Regions from separate parts of the Achromobacter aegrifaciens genome, predicted to be linked through region 2. Evidence: riboswitches for the same ligand, from Rfam matches in the RefSeq annotation. Region 2 holds a riboswitch; the other holds the start of a gene.

Region 1 (9,045 bases), 240 kb from region 2:
CGTGGCGCTGGCGGTGGATCACGGCGACCAGGTCTGGGGCCATTACGAGCGCTGGCTGGCCCGCGAACATCCCGAGGCGCGGCGCCTGTGGGGGCCCGAGCATGCCCTGCCCGCGCCCGGCTATGTGCTGCCAGAGCATCATCAGGCCTGGCGCACCCGCGTGCCGGAAGAATGCTCCACCACCGCCTACATCGGCGACCAGACCATCGCGCAGTTGCGCGACAACGCGGCCAACGGCAAGCCCTTCTTCATCCAGTGCTCGTTTCCCGATCCGCATCATCCTTTCACGCCTCACGGCAAGTACTGGGACATGTACCGCCCGGAAGACGTGACCCTGCCCGAGTCGTTCCACGCCAGCGCCGCGCCGGGCCACCAGCCGCCGCCTCACGTAGCCTGGATGCACCAGCAGCGCAATCAGGGCAAGGCCGTCAAGCACACGCCCGCCATCTTTGCCTGCACCGAGCGCGAGGCGCGCGAGGCCATCGCGCTGAACTACGGCTCCATCAGCCATATCGACGCCACCATCGGCCGCGTCATGCGGGCGCTGCGCGCGACCGGGCTGGACCACAACACCATCGTCATCTTCACCAGCGATCATGGCGACTACTTCGGCGACCACCAACTGCTGCTCAAGGGGCCGATCCATTATCAGAGCCTGATCCGCACGCCCTTCATCTGGCGCGATCCGCAGGCGGCGCCCGTCGCTGCGCGCAGCCAGGCGCTGTGTTCCACCGCCGACATCCCCGCTACCGTGCTGGCGCGCGCGGGCCTGCCTGCCTACAACGGCATGCAGGGCGCATCGTTGCTGCCGCTCATGTCGGGCGAGACCGAGCGCGTGCGCGACGCGGTGCTGATCGAGGAAGAGGGCCAGCGCACCATGTTCGGCTTTCCCGGCCGCACCCGCATGCGTACCTTGCAGACGCCGCGCCACAGGCTCAGCGTCTATGCCGATGCCGCCTGGGGCGAACTCTACGATCTACAAGAAGACCCCCACGAACTGCGCAACCTGTGGGACGACCCCGCCGCCGGCGCGTTGCGCGCAGAACTGCTGCTGGAACTGTCGCGCAGCATGATCCGGCACGCCGAGACCAGCCCGCACCCCACCGCCATCGCCTGATTCCGCCGCCACGGCGCCTGCCTGCGGGTTGGCGCCATCCAGGAGAAAAGCATGATCAAGTCCTTGTTGCTCTGTACGGCGCTGCTCGTGGCCGCAACCTCGGTCGCGGTGGCGTCCGACTATCCGTCGCGTCCCGTGCGCCTCATCGTCAACTTCCCGCCCGCGGGCCCGCTGGACCTGGAAGCCCGCGCCATCGCGCAGCATGCCGGCAAGATCCTGGGCCAGACCATCGTCGTCGAAAACCGCTCTGGCGCGTCCGGCAACATCGGCGCCCAGTCCGTGGCCCAGGCCGCGCCCGACGGCTACACGCTGCTGATGACGCTGGACACGCTCATGACCGTCAACCCATACATTTTCAAAGGCTTGGACAAGGACGTCACCCAGCGGCTGGAACCGCTGAGCCTGGCCGGCTCCTTCGGCCTGGCGCTGGCGGTGCGCCCCGAACTCGGCATCAATACGCTGGACGAATTCCTGCGCTACGCCAAGGCCAATCGCATCACCTATGCCTCAGCCGGCTACGGCAGTCCCGGCAACCTGGCCTTCGAAAAGCTCCGTCTCGCGGCTGGCATGGAAGTCGCGCATGTGCCATATCGCGGCAACGCGCCTGCCGTGAACGCGCTGCTGGGCGATCAGATACAGGCCGCCTTTCTTGCCACGCCCGGCGTCCTGCCGCATGTACGGGCAGGCAAGCTGAAGGCCTTGGCGGTGTCGGGCAAGGAACGCGACGCCGACCTGCCTGAAGTCCCCACGGCGGCGCAGTCGGGCGTGGCTGGCTTGAAAGACTACGACGTGTCGTTCGCCTTCCTGGTCATGGCGCCCAAGGGCACGCCCAAGGAGGTCGCGCAGGTCTGGGAAGACGCGCTGGCCAAGGTCTACGCCATGCCGGAGTTCCAGCAGAGCATGGCCGTGCTGGGCATGCGCGGGCCGTTCGCAGGCAAGGCGCGGGCACAGGCATGGGTGGACAGGGAGGCCAAGGGCTGGAAAGAGGTGATCGCGAAGGCGGGAATACGCGGGGAATAGCGCTGTAACACGCCGGTCAGCAGGCTCTGCTAGACTGGTTTCACTCTTTGGGGAGTAGCCTCCCTGCGGCCAGTACCGCAGGGGCTTGCGTCAACATTCTTGGCTTCCTCGGCCATGGCGCAAGCGGCATCCATGCTTGGCGAGACCACGGATTTTTCGCGCGATGCCGGGCGGCGCGGAGGATCCGTGCCGTTTCCGCCCAGCAGGATCCCCACTCCAATGAATCCCATCGCCATCATCGTTCTCGCGTTCGCCATGTCCACGGACGCGTTCGCCGCGGCCATCAGCAAAGGCGCCGCGCTCTACAAGCCCCGATTTCCGGAGGCCCTGCGCACAGGGCTGATCTTCGGCGTGATCGAAGCCATCACGCCGGTGATAGGTTGGGGACTGGGCTCGGTCGCGGCAAAGTATGTGATCGCCTGGGACCATTGGATCGCGTTCGCGATGCTCTGTATTCTGGGTTTGCTGATGATACGCAACGGCCTCAAGGAAGAGGACGAGGACGCCGCGCCCGTCACCCGGCATTCCTTCTGGCTGCTGGCGGCTACGGGCCTGGCCACCAGCATCGACGCCATGGCGGTCGGCGTGGGCCTGGCGTTCGTGGATGTGAACATCGTGGTGGCGGCCATCGCCATCGGCTTGGCCACGACGCTGATGGTGACGATAGGCGTGATGCTCGGACGCGTGCTGGGCAGCGTCGCCGGGAAGCGGGCCGAGATCCTGGGTGGAGTCGCGCTGATCGGTATAGGCGCGGCAATACTTTATGAGCATCTGAGCGCAGCAGCGGCTTGACGCCGCATGGGAAGGCGGCGCTCGTCGGCTCCGCGGATGATGCTTATCCGCGAGTACCCCCGATCAAGGCCGAACGCGCGCTGTCGAAGTTGCGGCACTCGGATTTCAACCACTCGGAAAAGATCCGGGTGCGCCGCTCTTCAGGCCGGCGCGACAGCAGCACATAGCGCGCCGGCGCGGGCACGTGCTTGCCGAACACGTCTACCAACCGTCCGCTGCGCAGTTCGTCGTAGACCATCGCGCTGCGCCCGATAGCCACGCCCTGGTGATTCAGCGCGGCGCCAATGGCCAGGCTGGCCAGATTGAACTGCGGCCCGTCCAGGTGGCGGATCCACCCCGGCCGATGCGCTTGCATCCAGGTGCGCCACTCGATGAACTCCGCGGCGCCGACCCAAGGAGAGGCGTCGTGCAGGAACTCGACGCCGTCGAGCGATTTGCCGGTGCGAAACGCGGGGTGCGCGGCCAGGTATTCGGGCGTTGCGACCACGAGCAGATACTCGTCCAGCAAGGCGTCCGCCTGTAAATGGCTGTAGTGCGCCGGGTCATAGCGGATGGCGAGGTCTATGTCTTCTTCCTCCATCAGCTTGCGGTCCAGCAGTTGGAACTCCGCCTTCAACCGGACTGATACCTCCGGCTGTAGGCGATGGAATTCCGTCAGGCGCGGCATCAGCCATTGCAGCGCGAACGACGGCAGGCAATTGACCTGCAGCGCGGACGCCGGCAAGCCCAGCCGCTCGATTTCCTGCTGAATGTCGCCAAGCGCACGGCTGACCGTCGTGTACAGCGATTCGCCCTTGGGCGTGAACTTCAGGCCGCGTTGCTGGCGGACAAACAACAGGTAGCCCAGGCGGTCTTCCAACTGCCGGATCTGCTGGCTCACCGCGCTTTGCGTGAGGTTCATGGCCGACGCCGCCCTGGTGAAGCTGAGATGGCGGCCGGCCATGTCAAAACACCGCAGGGTTCCCAGGAGTGTCGAGTCGAAATGGGCAGACATAAGTCAAACTAATGGCTGAATTAGAAATGATCGCTATTCTTGCATGCCTTCGGAATCTACGATTTGCGCCGAACCATCAACCCGCAAGTCCATGATGACCGCCAATTTCGATCCTCAGCTATTAGAAAATCTTCAATCAAGAACGCCTTTGCTATGGCTCAACCCGGCTAGGGGAGGGCTCTTGCCCGGCTCCGCGCCGTCCCTGGCCCTGATCGATGAGGCCGAAAACCGCCTGGCGCGTTGCGCGCCGCTGCTGGCCGCGCTGTTTCCCGAGCTTGCCGCTGCGGGCGGGCATATCGAGTCCCGGCTGATGCCCGCCAAAGCCTTGCAGCAGGCGCTGGGCGCCGGGGATGTGTCGGGCAGCTGGTATCTCAAGCGCGATGATGAACTGCCAGTCGCCGGGTCCATCAAGGCGCGCGGCGGCTTTCACGAAGTGCTGGCCATTGCCGAGTCGATCGCGTTGGAGCACGGCCTGCTCAAGGATGAGGCGACGGACAGGCGCATCATGGCGACGCCGCAGGCTCGCGCCTTGTTCAGCCAGTATGCCGTGACCGTGGGCAGCACCGGCAACCTGGGCATGAGCATCGGCGTCATGGCCGCCGCGCTGGGATTCGATGCCGTGGTGCATATGTCCGCCGATGCCAAGGAATGGAAGAAGGACCGCTTGCGCAAACGTGGCGTGCGCGTGGTGGAGCATGCCGGCGACTATGCCGAGGCCGTCGCGGCCGGGCGGGCGCAGGCGCTGGCCGCGCCCCGCAGCCATTTCGTCGACGATGAGCAATCCGAGCTGCTGTTCTTCGGCTATGCCGCAGCGGCCCGCGGACTGGCGCGGCAACTGGCTGAAGCAGGGCGCGTGGTCGATGCGGCACACCCTCTGTTCGTGTACATCCCCTGCGGCGTCGGCGGCGCGCCGGGCGGCATCAGCCATGGCCTGAAGGCGCTGTTCGGCCCCAACGTGCATTGCTTCTTCGCCGAACCCGTCGCGTCGCCGTGTTTTCTGGTGCAACTGGCATCGGGCGCGGATTCCCCCGTGTCGGTCTACGACATCGGCCTGGACAACCGCACCGAGGCCGATGGCCTGGCCGTGGGCCAGGCTTCCGAACTGGTGGCGTCGCTGATGAGGCCCCAGCTAGGCGGCGTCTTCACCGTGTCGGATGACGAGCTCTACCTGAACCTGCTGGCGCTGAAAGACACCCTGGGCGTCGAGGTCGAGCCGTCGGCCGCGGCCGCGGTCTCGGGGCCTGGCTGGCTGGACTCTGCCGCAGGGCAGGTCTATGCGTCGGGCACCGATATGTCCGCAGCCACTCATGTCATCTGGGCCACCGGCGGTTCGCTGGTGCCCCCTGAAGCGCTGCACGGCTTCCAGGAGCACGCCAGGAAACTCAGCCAGCGCCGCGCGGCATAAGCCGCAGCACCCAAAAAACGACATACCAAGGAGAAAACCCGTGAGCGGAAGTGCAACCCTCCCCGCCGGCCGCGCACCGCGCCCGGACCAGCAAGCCTTTGAAGACGCGACCTACAGAAAGGTCGCGCTGCGGTTCATTCCCTTTCTGATGCTCTGCTACGTGGTCGCGTACCTGGACCGCATCAACATCGGCATCGCCAAGCTGAACATGCTGGCCGACCTGCAGTTCAGTGAGGCTGCCTATGGCCTGGGCGCGGGATTGTTCTTCATCGGCTACATGTTGTTCGAGGTGCCCAGCAACCTGATCATGCACCGCGTGGGCGCGCGCCTGTGGATCGCGCGGATCATGATCTCCTGGGGCATCCTGTCCGGCATCATGGCCTTCGTCACCGCGCCCTGGCAGTTCTACACGGTGCGCTTTCTGCTGGGCGTGGCCGAGGCCGGGTTCTACCCTGGCGTGATCCTTTACCTGACCTATTGGTTTCCCAACCGCCGCCGCGCCAAGATGACGGCGATCTTCCAGGCCGGCATACCGGTGGCCGGTCTTATCGGCAACCCGCTGTCGGGCTGGATCATGGAACGATTCCATCTGGTCGGCGGACACCCCGGCTGGCAATGGCTGTTCGTGTTGGAAGCGCTGCCCACCATTCCGCTGGCCATCGGCGTGCTGCTGATCCTGACCAACCGCGTACAGGATGCCGCGTGGCTCACGCCGGAACAACGCCAGCTGATCGAGCGGGACATCGCTGCCGACAACGCGGGCCGCGAGCACATGCCGCTGCTGCAGGCGCTGCGCGACGCGCGCATCTGGAAGATCGTCGCCATGACCTTTCCGGCGATGATGGCGCTGTACACGCTGGGCTTTTATCTGCCCACGCTGATCAAGGATGCCGGCGCCGAGGGCGGCTTGCGCATCGGCCTGCTGAGCGCCATTCCGTATCTGGTCGCCATGGTGGCGATGGTCCTGGTCGGGCGCAGTTCGGACCTGCGCCGCGAACGCCGCTGGCACCTGGTCTTCATCCTGGTGCTCGGCGCGGCGGGGCTGGTCGCCAGCGTGTCCGCCGGCACCAACCTGACGCTGGCCGTCATCTCGTTGTCGGTGGCCGCCGCCGGCATCATCAGCTTTTCTCCCATCATGTGGACGCTGCCCACCGCCTTCCTGGGCGGGGCCACCGCGGCTGCGTCGATCGGCATCATCAACAGCCTGGCCAATCTGGGCGGCTTCGTCAGCCCCTACCTGATCGGCTGGATCCGCGACATCTATCACAGCACCGCGCCAGCCATCTACATCATCGCGGGTTCGCTTCTGGTCAGCGCCTTGATTGCGCTGAGCTTCGACCCCAAGAAAGTCAATCGCTGAAGGCAAGGAATACGCCATGGAAAACGTTAAAGATGCCGCGCCGCGACTCGCCGTCGCCGGCCTGATCCATGAAACCAATACTTATGCCGCCGAGGTCGCCGGCCAGACGCCGTTACGCGCGTTCGAGCAGTACGGCGGGGACGAGATACTGCAAGCCTTCGACAAATCGAATCACCAGGTCGGCGGCTTCATCGAAGGCGCCAGGCAGACGGGCGCCGAACTGATCTGCACCTTCGTCGGCCAGGCCACGCCCTCGGGCACGATCGAGGCCCAGGCCTACGCCGACATGAAGCGCAGAATCCTGGACGGCATCCGCGCCGCTCTGCCTGTCGACGGAGTGTTGCTGGCGCTGCATGGCGCCGGCGTCGCCGATGGCATCGAGGACATCGAAGGCGATCTGTGCCTGGCGGTCCGCCAGCTGGTTGGCGCCGATGTCCCGATTGCCGCTGTCTATGACCTCCATGGCAACATGACCGAGGCCATGCGGCAGGCTTGCGATCTGACCTTGCCTTGCAAGCTGTATCCGCATACTGACTTTCACGACCGAGCGGTCGAGGCGGTGGCGCTGTTGCTCGAGATCATCGGCGGCCGCCTCAAGCCGGCAACCGCCATGCGCCTCTTGCCCATGCTGCCCTACATCGTCACGACGCAGGAAGGCTTCATTCCCGCCGAGGTCAATGCCGTATGCGCCAAGCTGGCCGCGCTGCCGGGTGTCATCGACTGTTCGTGGTTCCACGGCTTTCCCCTTGCGGATATCGCCGCGCCTTGCCCGGCCGTGGTCTGCACCACGGCGGGCGATCAGGCGCTGGCAGAGCGCTGCGCGAATGAAGTCGCGCAATGGATCTGGTCGCACCGCGAAGCGTTCCGGCCGTCACTGCCAAGCCCGGAGCAGGGCGTCGCCATGGCGCTGGCCGCCTCGCACGGTCCCGTCGTCGTCAACGAGTACGCGGACAACCCCGGCGGCGGCACGCCCGGCGACGGCACCTACCTGTTGCGCGCCATCCTGGACGCCAAACCCGTGGCCGGAACCTGCTGTTTCGCTTCCATCAACGATGCGTCCGTCGTCGAGCAGGCCCGCCAGGCCGGCGTCGGCGCGACCATCAGCGTGTCGCTGGGCGCCAAGCAGGGCCGCTTCCAGGGGCAGCCGCTGCGGGTGCATGCCTATGTGAAAGCCATCACCGACGGCCGCTTCGTCAATCGCGCGGGCTCGATGTTCGAAGGCGTGCGCTTCGACCTCGGCGCCATGTGCCGCCTGGTCATCCAGGGCGTGGACGTGATTGTCGCCTCGCGCGCCGAACAGATCTACGACGAGGAGCCATTCTTCCTGCATGGCATCGACGTGACCGCATACAAGCTGATCGCCATCAAGGGCGCCAACCATTTCCGCGCGGGCTACCGCCGCCTTGCGGCGCAGATCATCTCTGTCGATAGCGTGGGCTTGAGCACTGCCGACATCACCTCGTTCCCACGGGAACGGCTCGCAGGCGAATACTGGCCGCTGGCGGACATCGCCGACTACGCGCCGTATTCCAACGCGTAGCGGCTTTGCACGAAGCCGAAGGGATAGGCCACGGTCGCTGCATGCCGCAGGGCGACGTCCGCCGCCAATTCACCGAACAGGCGGCGCCCGCCGCCGATCAACACCGGGATCACCGTGATGGTGATGTCGTTCAGCAAGCCCGCCTGGATAAAGGACTGCACCGTCTTGCCGCCGTCTATGTACAGGCTCTTGCAGCCGTCCGCGCCGGCGCGTTCCAGCAGTTCCTCCAGCGAGCCCCCGTGCAGCCCGACCGAAGCGGGCGCGCTTGCCGGCAGGCTTGTCATGCTGCGGCTCAACACGTAGACCGGCATGTCGCCGTAAGGCCATTCCGGAAACGAGGCGACCTTCTCGAACGTCGCGCGGCCCATCACCAACGCATCCACGGTCTTCATGTACGCGCCATAGTCACAGTCCTCGCCGGCAGGCACGGTCTGGTTGGCGCTGTCCAGCCAGTCCAGGCCGCCGTCCTCGCGGGAGATGTAGCCGTCCAGGCTGGTTGCGATGAATGATGAGCAGTGCAGTGCCATGGCGCGGAATCCTATCGGTTGCGGAAAGGCGAAGATGGTATCGCAATGCCCGCCTGTTGCACTGGCGCACGATTTTGCCGTCCCACTCAGTCGGTGGCCAGATACTCCTTTCCGCCCGGCTTCAGATAAGGCGCCAGCGCTGTGAACGGCACGCTGGCATGCGTGCCCAGGCAGGCGCCCGCCGAGTGCCCGACCCCGGACACGGACAGGCTCAGCGCGCCGGGCGCCTGGACGCCCAGCGCCAGATAGTCGGGCCAGAGGTCCGCGCAGTCTTCCAGATTGGGACGATC
Region 2 (9,045 bases):
GTTGACCCCGGCCCGCCCTGCCCCGGCGCTCAGAAACGGTGCGAAATGCCCGTGCCTACCCGCGTGGTGTGGGAATGGGCAGGATCGAACTGGTCGTCCAGCGTGTAGTTCGACGCATAGCCGGCGAAGGCATAGAGCGTCGTGCGCGGGGACAGGCTGTAGGTATAGCCCAGCGTCATCACCTGCGCATTGCGCGCCGTCATGCCGTTGTCCCAATGCCAGTCCGGATGGGCCAGCGACCATTGCACCAGCACGGCGCCAGGCCCGACCGGCACGCTGACCCCGACCAGCCAGGCATCGACCGTGCCGCCGCGCACGAAGGCAGCCGGTCCCAGGCCCATGCCCAGTCCGTCGGGATCGCCCCCGTCCAGCCCGACATCGCCGTTGCGCTGGCGCGACCAGGCCAGGGACAGCTTCAGCACCTCGAAGTCATAGGAAGCGCCCAGCTGGACCGCTTGCGGCCGTCCGTTGCTGCCCGGCGGCGCGTCGGCCAGGCGCAGCTGGTCCCAGGTGGCGACCGCCAGCAAGGGTCCATCCTCATATTTCAGGCCGAGACTGAGCGCGCGGTTGTTGTTGGCCGTTTTGAACTGGCTGCGGTCGTCGGCGTCGAAGGAATAGCCGATGCCTGCCTGGAAGCCCTGCCATACCGGCGTGTAGTAATTGACCAGGTTGCTGAGCTGGTAGTTGTCGGACGCCTTGAAGGTGGCACCCATGCCCATTTCCTTCCAGGACGCGATTTCCAGGGAATTGCCGTAGACCTGGCCTATGGTGTGCTGGCGCCCCAACCGCAGGTCGCCGAAGCTGTCATGCCCCAGGCCGACCCAGGCGGCGTAATTGAAGTAGCGGTCGTCGTCGGCCCGCTTGCCCGACGAGGGATCGAAGCCGCTTTCCAGCTGGAACCTGGCGCTCCAGCCCCCGCCCATGTCTTCCGCCCCCGTCATGCCCCACAGGGTATCGGTCAATCCGCCGTTGAGCAGCCCGCTGTGGCTGCCCTGCCCCGAGACCGAGGTGACGGCCAGCCCCGCGTCCACCACCCCGTACAGCGTCAGCCCCTGCCCGGTCTCGGCGCAGCGCCCCGCCAAGGGAAGGGCCAGGCCCACTGCCATCAGCGCGGCAAAAGTAGCGATTCTCATGTGTTTCTCCTGATCGCGCGGCGGGCTTGCGCCCGCCGCGGGCCTCATCTACTTATTGCCAGCCGTAGCGGCGGACCCAGATTCCCTTCAGGAACTGCGTCAGCGTGCAATAAGCCAACAGGATGCCGACCAGCCAGGGGAAGTAGCTCAACGGCAGCGGCTGCAGCTGGAGGTACTCGGCCAAGGGCGAAAACGGCAGCAGCAACCCCATCGTCACCACCAGCAGGGTCATGCCCATCAGCGGCCACGCGGCGCGGCTTTGCAGGAACGGGATCTTGCGTGTGCGGATCATATGGACGATGAGCGTCTGCGACAACAATCCTTCGACGAACCAGCCCGACTGGAATAGCGTCTGGTGTTCCGGCGTATTGGCCTGGAAAACGTACCACATGAGCGCATAGGTGGCGATGTCGAACAGGGAACTGATCGGACCGAAAAACACCATGAAGCGACCCAGGCCGTCAGGGTCCCACTGTTGCGGCTTCTTCAACAATTCTTCGTCGACATTGTCGAACGGGATTGCGGTCTGGGAAATGTCGTACATCAAGTTCTGCACCAGCAGGTGGATGGGCAGCATCGGCAGAAACGGCAGAAAGGCGCTGGCGACCAGGACCGAGAAGACATTGCCGAAGTTCGAGCTGGCCGTCATCTTCAGGTACTTGAGCATGTTGCAGAAGGTCTTGCGACCTTCGATGACGCCGTCCTCCAGCACCATCAGGCTCTTTTCCAGCAGGATGATGTCCGCAGCCTCTTTGGAAATATCGACCGCCGAATCCACCGAGATGCCCACGTCGGCCGCCCGCAGGGCTGGCGCGTCGTTGATGCCGTCGCCCATGAAGCCCACGGTGTTTCCCTGGGCCCTGAGGCTGCGCACAATGCGCTCCTTGTGGGCCGGCGTGAGCCGCGCGAACACATTGGCCTCGCGCACGGCGGCGGCCAGTTGCGCCTCGTCCATTGCCTCGATATCGGCGCCCAGATAGACCTTGCGCACCTCGAAATCGACCTCGCGGCAGACCTTCTGCGTCACCAGCTCCACATCGCCGGTCAGCACCTTCACTTCGATGCCGGAATCCTTGAGCGCCTTGAGCGCGGGGGCGGTGGATTCCTTGGGAGGATCCAGGAAGGCCATGTATCCGACCAGCACCAGATCGGACTCGTCGGCCACGCCGTAGGTTTGCTGGGTGGGCGGCATTTCCTTGACGCCCACCGCGATGACACGCAGACCGTCGCGATTCAAGTCCGCCGTCACCCGGCGGATGTCGGCCCGGCGGGCATCGGTCAGCAGATGCTCTTCGTGGCCCACGCGCAGGCGGGTGCAGACCGCCAGCATCTCCTCCAGCGCGCCCTTGCAGATCAATTCGTGATGCTCGCGGCCATTCTCGGTTTCGTTGACCACGACCGACATGCGGCGCCGGGAAAAATCGAAGGGGATCTCGTCGACCTTGCGGTACTTTGCCGCCAGATCCAGCTTGCGCTCGACTTCGGCGTGCTGCAGCACCGCCACATCCAGCAGGTTCTTCAAACCGGTCTGGTAGTAGCTGTTGAGATAGGCGTAGGCCAGCACGTCGTCGCTGCTGGCGCCGTAGACGTCGGTGTGGCGCTCCAGCACGATGCGGTCCTGGGTCAGGGTGCCGGTCTTGTCCGTGCACAGCACGTTCATCGCGCCCAGGTTCTGGATCGCGTCCAGCCGCTTGACCACGACCTTGCGGCGCGACATGCGCACGGCGCCCTTGGCCAGGGTGGCCGTGACGATCATGGGCAGCATTTCGGGCGTCAGGCCCACGGCGATGGCCAGCGCGAACAGCAGCGCCTCCATCCAGTCGCCCTTGGTAAAGCCGTTGATCAGCATGACGATGGGCGCCATGACCAGCATGAAACGGATCAGCACCCAACTCACGCGGTTGATGCCCTGCTGGAACTGGGTCGGCGCACGGCTGGTCTGCGTGACGCGCCCGGCCAATTGGCCGAAGTAGCTGCGCGAGCCCGTGGCGACCACCAGGGCGCTGCCCGAGCCGCTGACCACGTTGGTACCCATGAACGCCATGTTCTCAAGTTCCAGCGCGTTGGCGGTCTCGCTGCGCTGCGTGGCGTACTTTTCGACAGGCAGCGATTCGCCCGTCAGCGCGGCCTGCGCGATGAACAGGTCCTTGGCATTCAGGATGCGGCAGTCGGCGGGAATCATGTCGCCCGCGGACAGCAGCACCACGTCGCCCGGCACCAGCTCCGCCAGCGGCACCTCGATCTGGCGCGAGCCGCTGACATGCAGCGCCACGCCGAAATAGCGGCGGGCATCGCCCTCGGCCTGGGTCGCCGGGTCGCTGCGCAGCACGGTGGCGGTGTTCTGCACCATGGCCTTGAGCGCCTCGGCGGCGCGGCTGGAGCGCTGTTCCTGCGCAAACCGCAGCACGGTGGAGATGAGCACCATGGCGCCGATGATGAATACCGCTGTCCAGGACTGGTCGTCAGGCACGGCCATGCGCACGTCGGTGAGCCAGGACAGCGCCGCCAGCGCGGTCAGAAGCAGGTTGAACGGATTCCGATAGGACAGCCACAGATGCGTGTACCAGGAGAGCGGCTTTTCGTGGTCGACCTCGTTGGCGCCGTAGCGTTCGCGCGCGGTCTGCGCCTGGGCCTCGGACAGCCCGCCGCGGCTGCTGCCGAACAGGGCGAACAGGGCGCCGAAGCCCATGCGCGACAGGTCCAGCATCTGGCGGTTGGCATGGCGCGCGGTGTCGGAAGACGCCGCGGCGGTCGCGACGCCGCGTTCCGGCATGGGCGAACGGCGGAAGTGTCTGGCGCTATGGCGCAGGCCCGCCGCCGACGTAAAGAAGGACTTGAGAAACTTGAACATCGGAGTGCTCCGGTTGTACGTGTAGTTGTTGGAGACACGGACGACCCTGCCCTCTGCTGGCTGCGCGCGGGCAGCAGTGGTCCGCGGCTTTCGCGCAGAAAGCCGTCAAACCGCCGCGTACAGGCGTGCGCAGGCGCCGGGGCAATGTTGCCGGTATCCGGATCGCATGAAATGCGCCGGGTGCGGAAAACGGATGGGAGCTAGCGGAGGAATCGGCGCCGGCGGCAGAGGCGCACGCGACGTGGGCCAGGCCGGTGATTCTTGGCTGCGGACTCCGTACGGGCCAGGATGACTATCCTGCCTGTCGGCTCGCAGCGAGGAGACAGGTCAGACAGGCATGCCGGCGCCGCGCACTGGGCGCAATCGAGGCTCGGGGTCTAAGGCACTGGGCATGATCTCTCCTGTGGAAGAAAGGATGGCTTCAGGCCAGCGCGGCCTGCGCGGCCGGCGTCGTGGTCTGGGTGCCGAAATGCACGTGGCGCACGGCGGGATTGGCGCTCAGGCGGCGCGCCTGCGACATCAGTTCGCCCCGCAGCTCCGGGGGGCAATTGACGGTGATGCAGGCGGATGCCATGCCAGGATCCCGGCCCTGGTCGATCTGCACTTGCGAGACGTCCAGGCCGGCGGCGCTGAAGTCCAGGCAGATCTGCTTGCGCAAGGCGCCCAGTTCGTCGCGCGGACAGATGACCGTCAGGCGCGAAGTGCCGCGGCGGCGGCCCAGGGCGGTGGCGCGGTCCACGCCGGCGCGGCGTAGGAACAAGTCGAAGAAACGCATAACGACCTCCATTGCAAGAATGGGGAGCGTGATCGCGAATACGCGCGCATGCGCGCTGCGCGTGGCGGACAGGCACGAGAAAAACGTGCGCGAACGCTGACGCTGCGGCTGAAGCGGCGGTTCTGGCGGTTTATGTTGGGGAGTTTCCCGGCAAGCCGCTGGCTTGCGCGATTGCCCGGGCTTGCGCCTGGAGCTTGGGATACAACCGCAACCTGTTCAACAGGCTGCGGCAGACGGAGTTCTGCGTGGACCTGTTAAACAGCGACGTCGATGCAAGATCGACAACTTTCGCCGGAATCGGTATTCACGAAGACTGCTCCTGGGATGGATAACGGGCAAGATTTTACGCGGGTTTCCACTTATGGACAAGGCTTTTGGCGCTAAATCGAGCCTGAATGCGGAAAAAAACGCGGGGCCCCAAGCCCCGCGCACTAAACGCCGTCAGACGTAGAAATGCCAGCCCAGATAGGCTGCGAACACGGCATACAGGCCCCCCACGGCCGACAACGCCGGCACGCTCATGGCCGAGCGGCGGAAACGGAGCCACAGCAGGCCGATCGACAGCATCGTGAACAGGCCTGCCGCGAGCAGGGGACCGTCCAGCAGCCAGGGCGTCATGAAGATACCCAGCGCGCTTGGGATGGTCGCCTGAATCATCATGGCGCCCGAAATATTGGCCAGCGCCAGCCGTTCCTTGCCCTGGCGCACCCAGATCAGCGCGTTCATGATTTCCGGCAGCTCGGTCGCCACCGGCGCCAGCAACAGCGCGGCCACATGAGGCGATGCGCCCATCGCCACGCCCAGCAACTCGATCTGGTTCACGAACACATGCGATGCCCCGGCGATCACGACCAGGGCCAGCACCGTCTGCGTGACTGCCCAGAACATGCTCGGATCCTCGTCGCGCGGGCGCAGCTTCAGCGGTTCGAGGTCCTCGCTGTCCAGGCTCTCCTCGTCGTTGCTGAGCTCGCGCTTGACGTAAAGGCCGTAGGTGGCCAGGAACAGGATGCCCAACCAGGGCTTCCAGGCAAAGGCCAGCAGGCCCAGGCCCACCTTGAAGATGAAGATGCCCATGAACCAGGCCTGGTCGCGGGCCAGCCTGCGCTGGTCCGCGTTGATACAGTCCGCCTGCGTGGCCCGCCCGCGGCGCGAGCGCCACAGAGCCAGGCCAACCACCGCATACGCCAGCGTCGCCAGCACCAGCGGGCCGCCCATGGCGGCACCGACGCCTATGTCTTTTTGCTCGGGGGTCTCGCCAAACACGACAGCCATGAAGGTCACGGCACTTTCCGGCAAGGCCGTACCGAACGCGGCCAGCACGGTGCCGGTGGCGGTGGCGCCAAGCTGGAAGCGATGGCCGACCCATTCGACGCCGTTCACGAAGAACTCGCAGGCGAAGTAGATCACTGCCGCTGACAGGAAAAACAGGAACAGGGTGAGAAACATATGGGCGAGCCGGACGAGCAGAAACCAATTGGCGCGACGTCGCGGCTCGCCCGGCTGGGGTGAACGCAACGCGGCCAAAGGTCTCGCCTGGCTGATCCATGCGGCGGGTGCCGCCGTGCATGGATACCGCTACTAGCGCCATGGAGTTCTAGCGGCTGCTGCGCGGCGCTGAACCACCAAGTCTGTTGACGCTAGCTCCTTTGTGGGGACAAAGGATGGCTACTCCCCAATGACAGAGCGGCGATTGTAGCAGCTTGGCCTGCGCGGTCCAGCGAATTCAGTGCGCCCCTTGCGGGCTGTCGCAAGCAGGGGATGGCAGGTAAAGTAAACGGCATCCTCACCCTGCCGGGGTTCGCGCCCCAGTCCGCCATGAGCCTGCCTCCCGACGACATCGCCCCTTACGCCGCGCGGCGCCAACGCCTGATGGCGCAGATGCGCGCGGAGGGCGGCGGCATCGCCATACTGGCGACCGCCCCGGAAGCCACGCGCAACCGCGACGCGGAATATCCATACCGGCACGACAGCGACTTCTTCTACCTGACCGGCTTCACCGAACCCGGCGCCTGGCTGGTGCTGACCGCCGGTGCGACCGACCGCGCCCTGCTCTTCTGCCGCCCCCGCCACATCGAACATGAAATATGGGAGGGCAAGCGCTTCGGCCCCGAGGCGGCTGCCGCGCATTTCGGCTTCGACGACGCCCATCCGCTCGATGCGCTGGACGAACTGATGCCTGCGCTGCTGCAGGACCATGCCACCTTGTACGCTCCACTGGCGGGCGACAAGCGCAGCGACGGGCGCCTGCACCGCTGGCTGGCCGCGGCGCGCGAGGCTGGCCGCGGCGGCCATGCGCCGCCCTCGCGCCAACAGGACATCCGGCCGCTGCTGGCCGAGATGCGGCTGATCAAGGACGCCACGGAAATCGCGGCCATGCGGCGCGCGGCCAAGATCTCCGCCGGCGCCCACGTGCGCGCCATGCGCGTCGCCCGCGCCGGCATGCGGGAATACGAGATCGAGGCCGAACTGCTGTACGAGTTCCGCCGCCACGGCGCGCAATCGGTGGCCTACAACAGCATCGTGGCCACCGGCGCCAATGCCTGCGTGCTGCACTACCCGGCCGGCGAAGCCGTGTTGCGCGACGGCGACCTGGTGCTGATCGACGCAGGCTGCGAGGTCGACAGCTACGCCAGCGACATCACCCGGACATTCCCGGTGAACGGCCGCTACAGCGGTCCGCAGCGCGCGCTGTACGACCTGACGGTGGCCGCGCAGGATGCCGCCGCCCAGGCCACGGCGCCCGGCCGCAGCTTCAACGACGGCCATCAGGCCGCCCTGCGCGTGCTGGCGCAGGGCATGCTGGACCTGAAACTCTTGAAAGGCTCGCTGGACGGGGTGCTGGAATCCGGCGACTACAGCCGCTTCTACATGCACCGCACCGGCCACTGGCTGGGCTTGGACGTGCACGACGTGGGCGACTACCGCCAGCCCGGCCCGGCCCACGGCGCCGAACGCCCCTGGCGCAAGCTGGAACCGGGAATGATGCTGACGATCGAGCCCGGCATCTACGTGCGGCCCGCTGACGACGTGCCCGAGGCCTACTGGAACATCGGCATCCGCACCGAAGACGACGCGCTGGTCACGGACGAAGGCTGTGAACTCATCACCCGCGGCGTGCCGGTGCAGGCCGGCGAGATCGAAGCGCTGATGCGCGAGTAGGCTGGCGGCGCGCCAGAGCCGCGCTAAAAGACGTAGCCGTCGAGCCAGCCCATGGCGATCCAGGTGTAGACCACCACCATGGCGATGGCGAACATGGACACGATGGCGCCGACCAGGCAGGCCAGGATCGCAACCAGCACCGGCCCCCAGCCGGTCTGGGTCGGCCGGCCCAATCCGTCGTTGTAGAGGCGGTCGAATTTCTCGTCCGGCATCAACGAGAACACCGCGCTCTCGATGAACCCGTCGACCATGGGTATGAACACCAGGAAGAAGGCGGGGTTGTCGTACCAGACAGGGTAGAAGCTGACGGCACAGAACAGGCTGATCAGCGTGTACGCGGTCACCAGCCAGGCGTGGCGGCGCCCCAGATACCACCAATGCGCCCCCACCGCCCCGAACAGGCAGGCCAGCAGCCCGACCGCGACCTTGCCGCGCGGGCGGCGGGCGGAAGCTGCGGACAACGGGGATGAGGCCTGTAGCTGCGTCATGTCGATCGACCGGAAAGAGGACCACGGCGCCAAGACGCGCCGGCTGCTGCGGATTGTAGTGGACGGTTAAAATCCGGGCATGACTTCATCCGCCTTCGACATAGCGATTCTAGGCGCGGGCCCGGTGGGCCGCGTGCTGGCCCTGATGCTGGCGCGCGTGGCGCCCGACCCCGCGCGCATCGCGCTGCTTGCCGCCAGCGCGCCCGCCCCGGTCGCGCCGTCGGCGGCGGCGCCCGCCACGGATCCCCGCGTGCTGGCCATGAACCACGGCAGCCGGGTGCTGCTGGAGTCGCTGCATGCCTGGCCCGAACGCTCGGCCGACATCCGCAACATCCATGTGTCGCAACGCGGCCGGCTGGGCCGGACGCTGATCCAGAACACCGATTTCGGCGTGCCGCAGCTGGGCAGCGTGGTCGCCTATTCCGGCCTGCATGCCAAGCTGGACGAATGCGTGGCCGCCTGCGGCGTCACCGTGCTGCCGGGCCCGCCCGCCCGGATCGGCATGCAGGACGCGGACGGCGTGCGCATCGAACAAGGCGACACGACGCTGCTGTGCCGGGTGGCGGTGCAATCCGACGGCGCGGGCGCGGTCGACGTGCGCCGCGACTACGACCAGCACGCGGTGCTGACCACGGCGCA

What was found. Region 2 has a riboswitch for manganese ahead of HV793_RS20100 (sodium:calcium antiporter). Riboswitches for the same ligand answer to the same signal wherever they lie in the genome.
Region 1: another riboswitch for manganese. It lies ahead of mntP (manganese efflux pump MntP); the one in region 2 lies ahead of HV793_RS20100 (sodium:calcium antiporter).

What each region holds. Positions count from the first base shown of each region.
Region 1 is NZ_CADIKO010000003.1:476,416-485,460, forward strand. It holds gene HV793_RS21245 (sulfatase family protein) at 1-1,117, shown strand, start outside; gene HV793_RS21250 (Bug family tripartite tricarboxylate transporter substrate binding protein) at 1,169-2,137, shown strand; yybP-ykoY riboswitch at 2,171-2,350, shown strand; gene mntP (manganese efflux pump MntP) at 2,357-2,929, shown strand; gene HV793_RS21260 (LysR substrate-binding domain-containing protein) at 2,973-3,923, opposite strand; gene HV793_RS21265 (D-serine ammonia-lyase) at 4,015-5,328, shown strand; gene HV793_RS21270 (MFS transporter) at 5,369-6,688, shown strand; gene HV793_RS21275 (M81 family metallopeptidase) at 6,705-8,228, shown strand; gene HV793_RS21280 (dihydrofolate reductase family protein) at 8,204-8,755, opposite strand; gene HV793_RS21285 (hypothetical protein) at 8,842-9,045, opposite strand, start outside.
Region 2 is NZ_CADIKO010000003.1:237,138-246,182, reverse strand. It holds gene HV793_RS20115 (porin) at 30-1,133, opposite strand; gene mgtA (magnesium-translocating P-type ATPase) at 1,186-3,984, opposite strand; gene HV793_RS20105 (hypothetical protein) at 4,406-4,759, opposite strand; gene HV793_RS20100 (sodium:calcium antiporter) at 5,201-6,205, opposite strand; yybP-ykoY riboswitch at 6,258-6,446, opposite strand; gene HV793_RS20095 (aminopeptidase P N-terminal domain-containing protein) at 6,575-7,918, shown strand; gene HV793_RS20090 (TM2 domain-containing protein) at 7,942-8,406, opposite strand; gene HV793_RS20085 (UbiH/UbiF/VisC/COQ6 family ubiquinone biosynthesis hydroxylase) at 8,486-9,045, shown strand, end outside.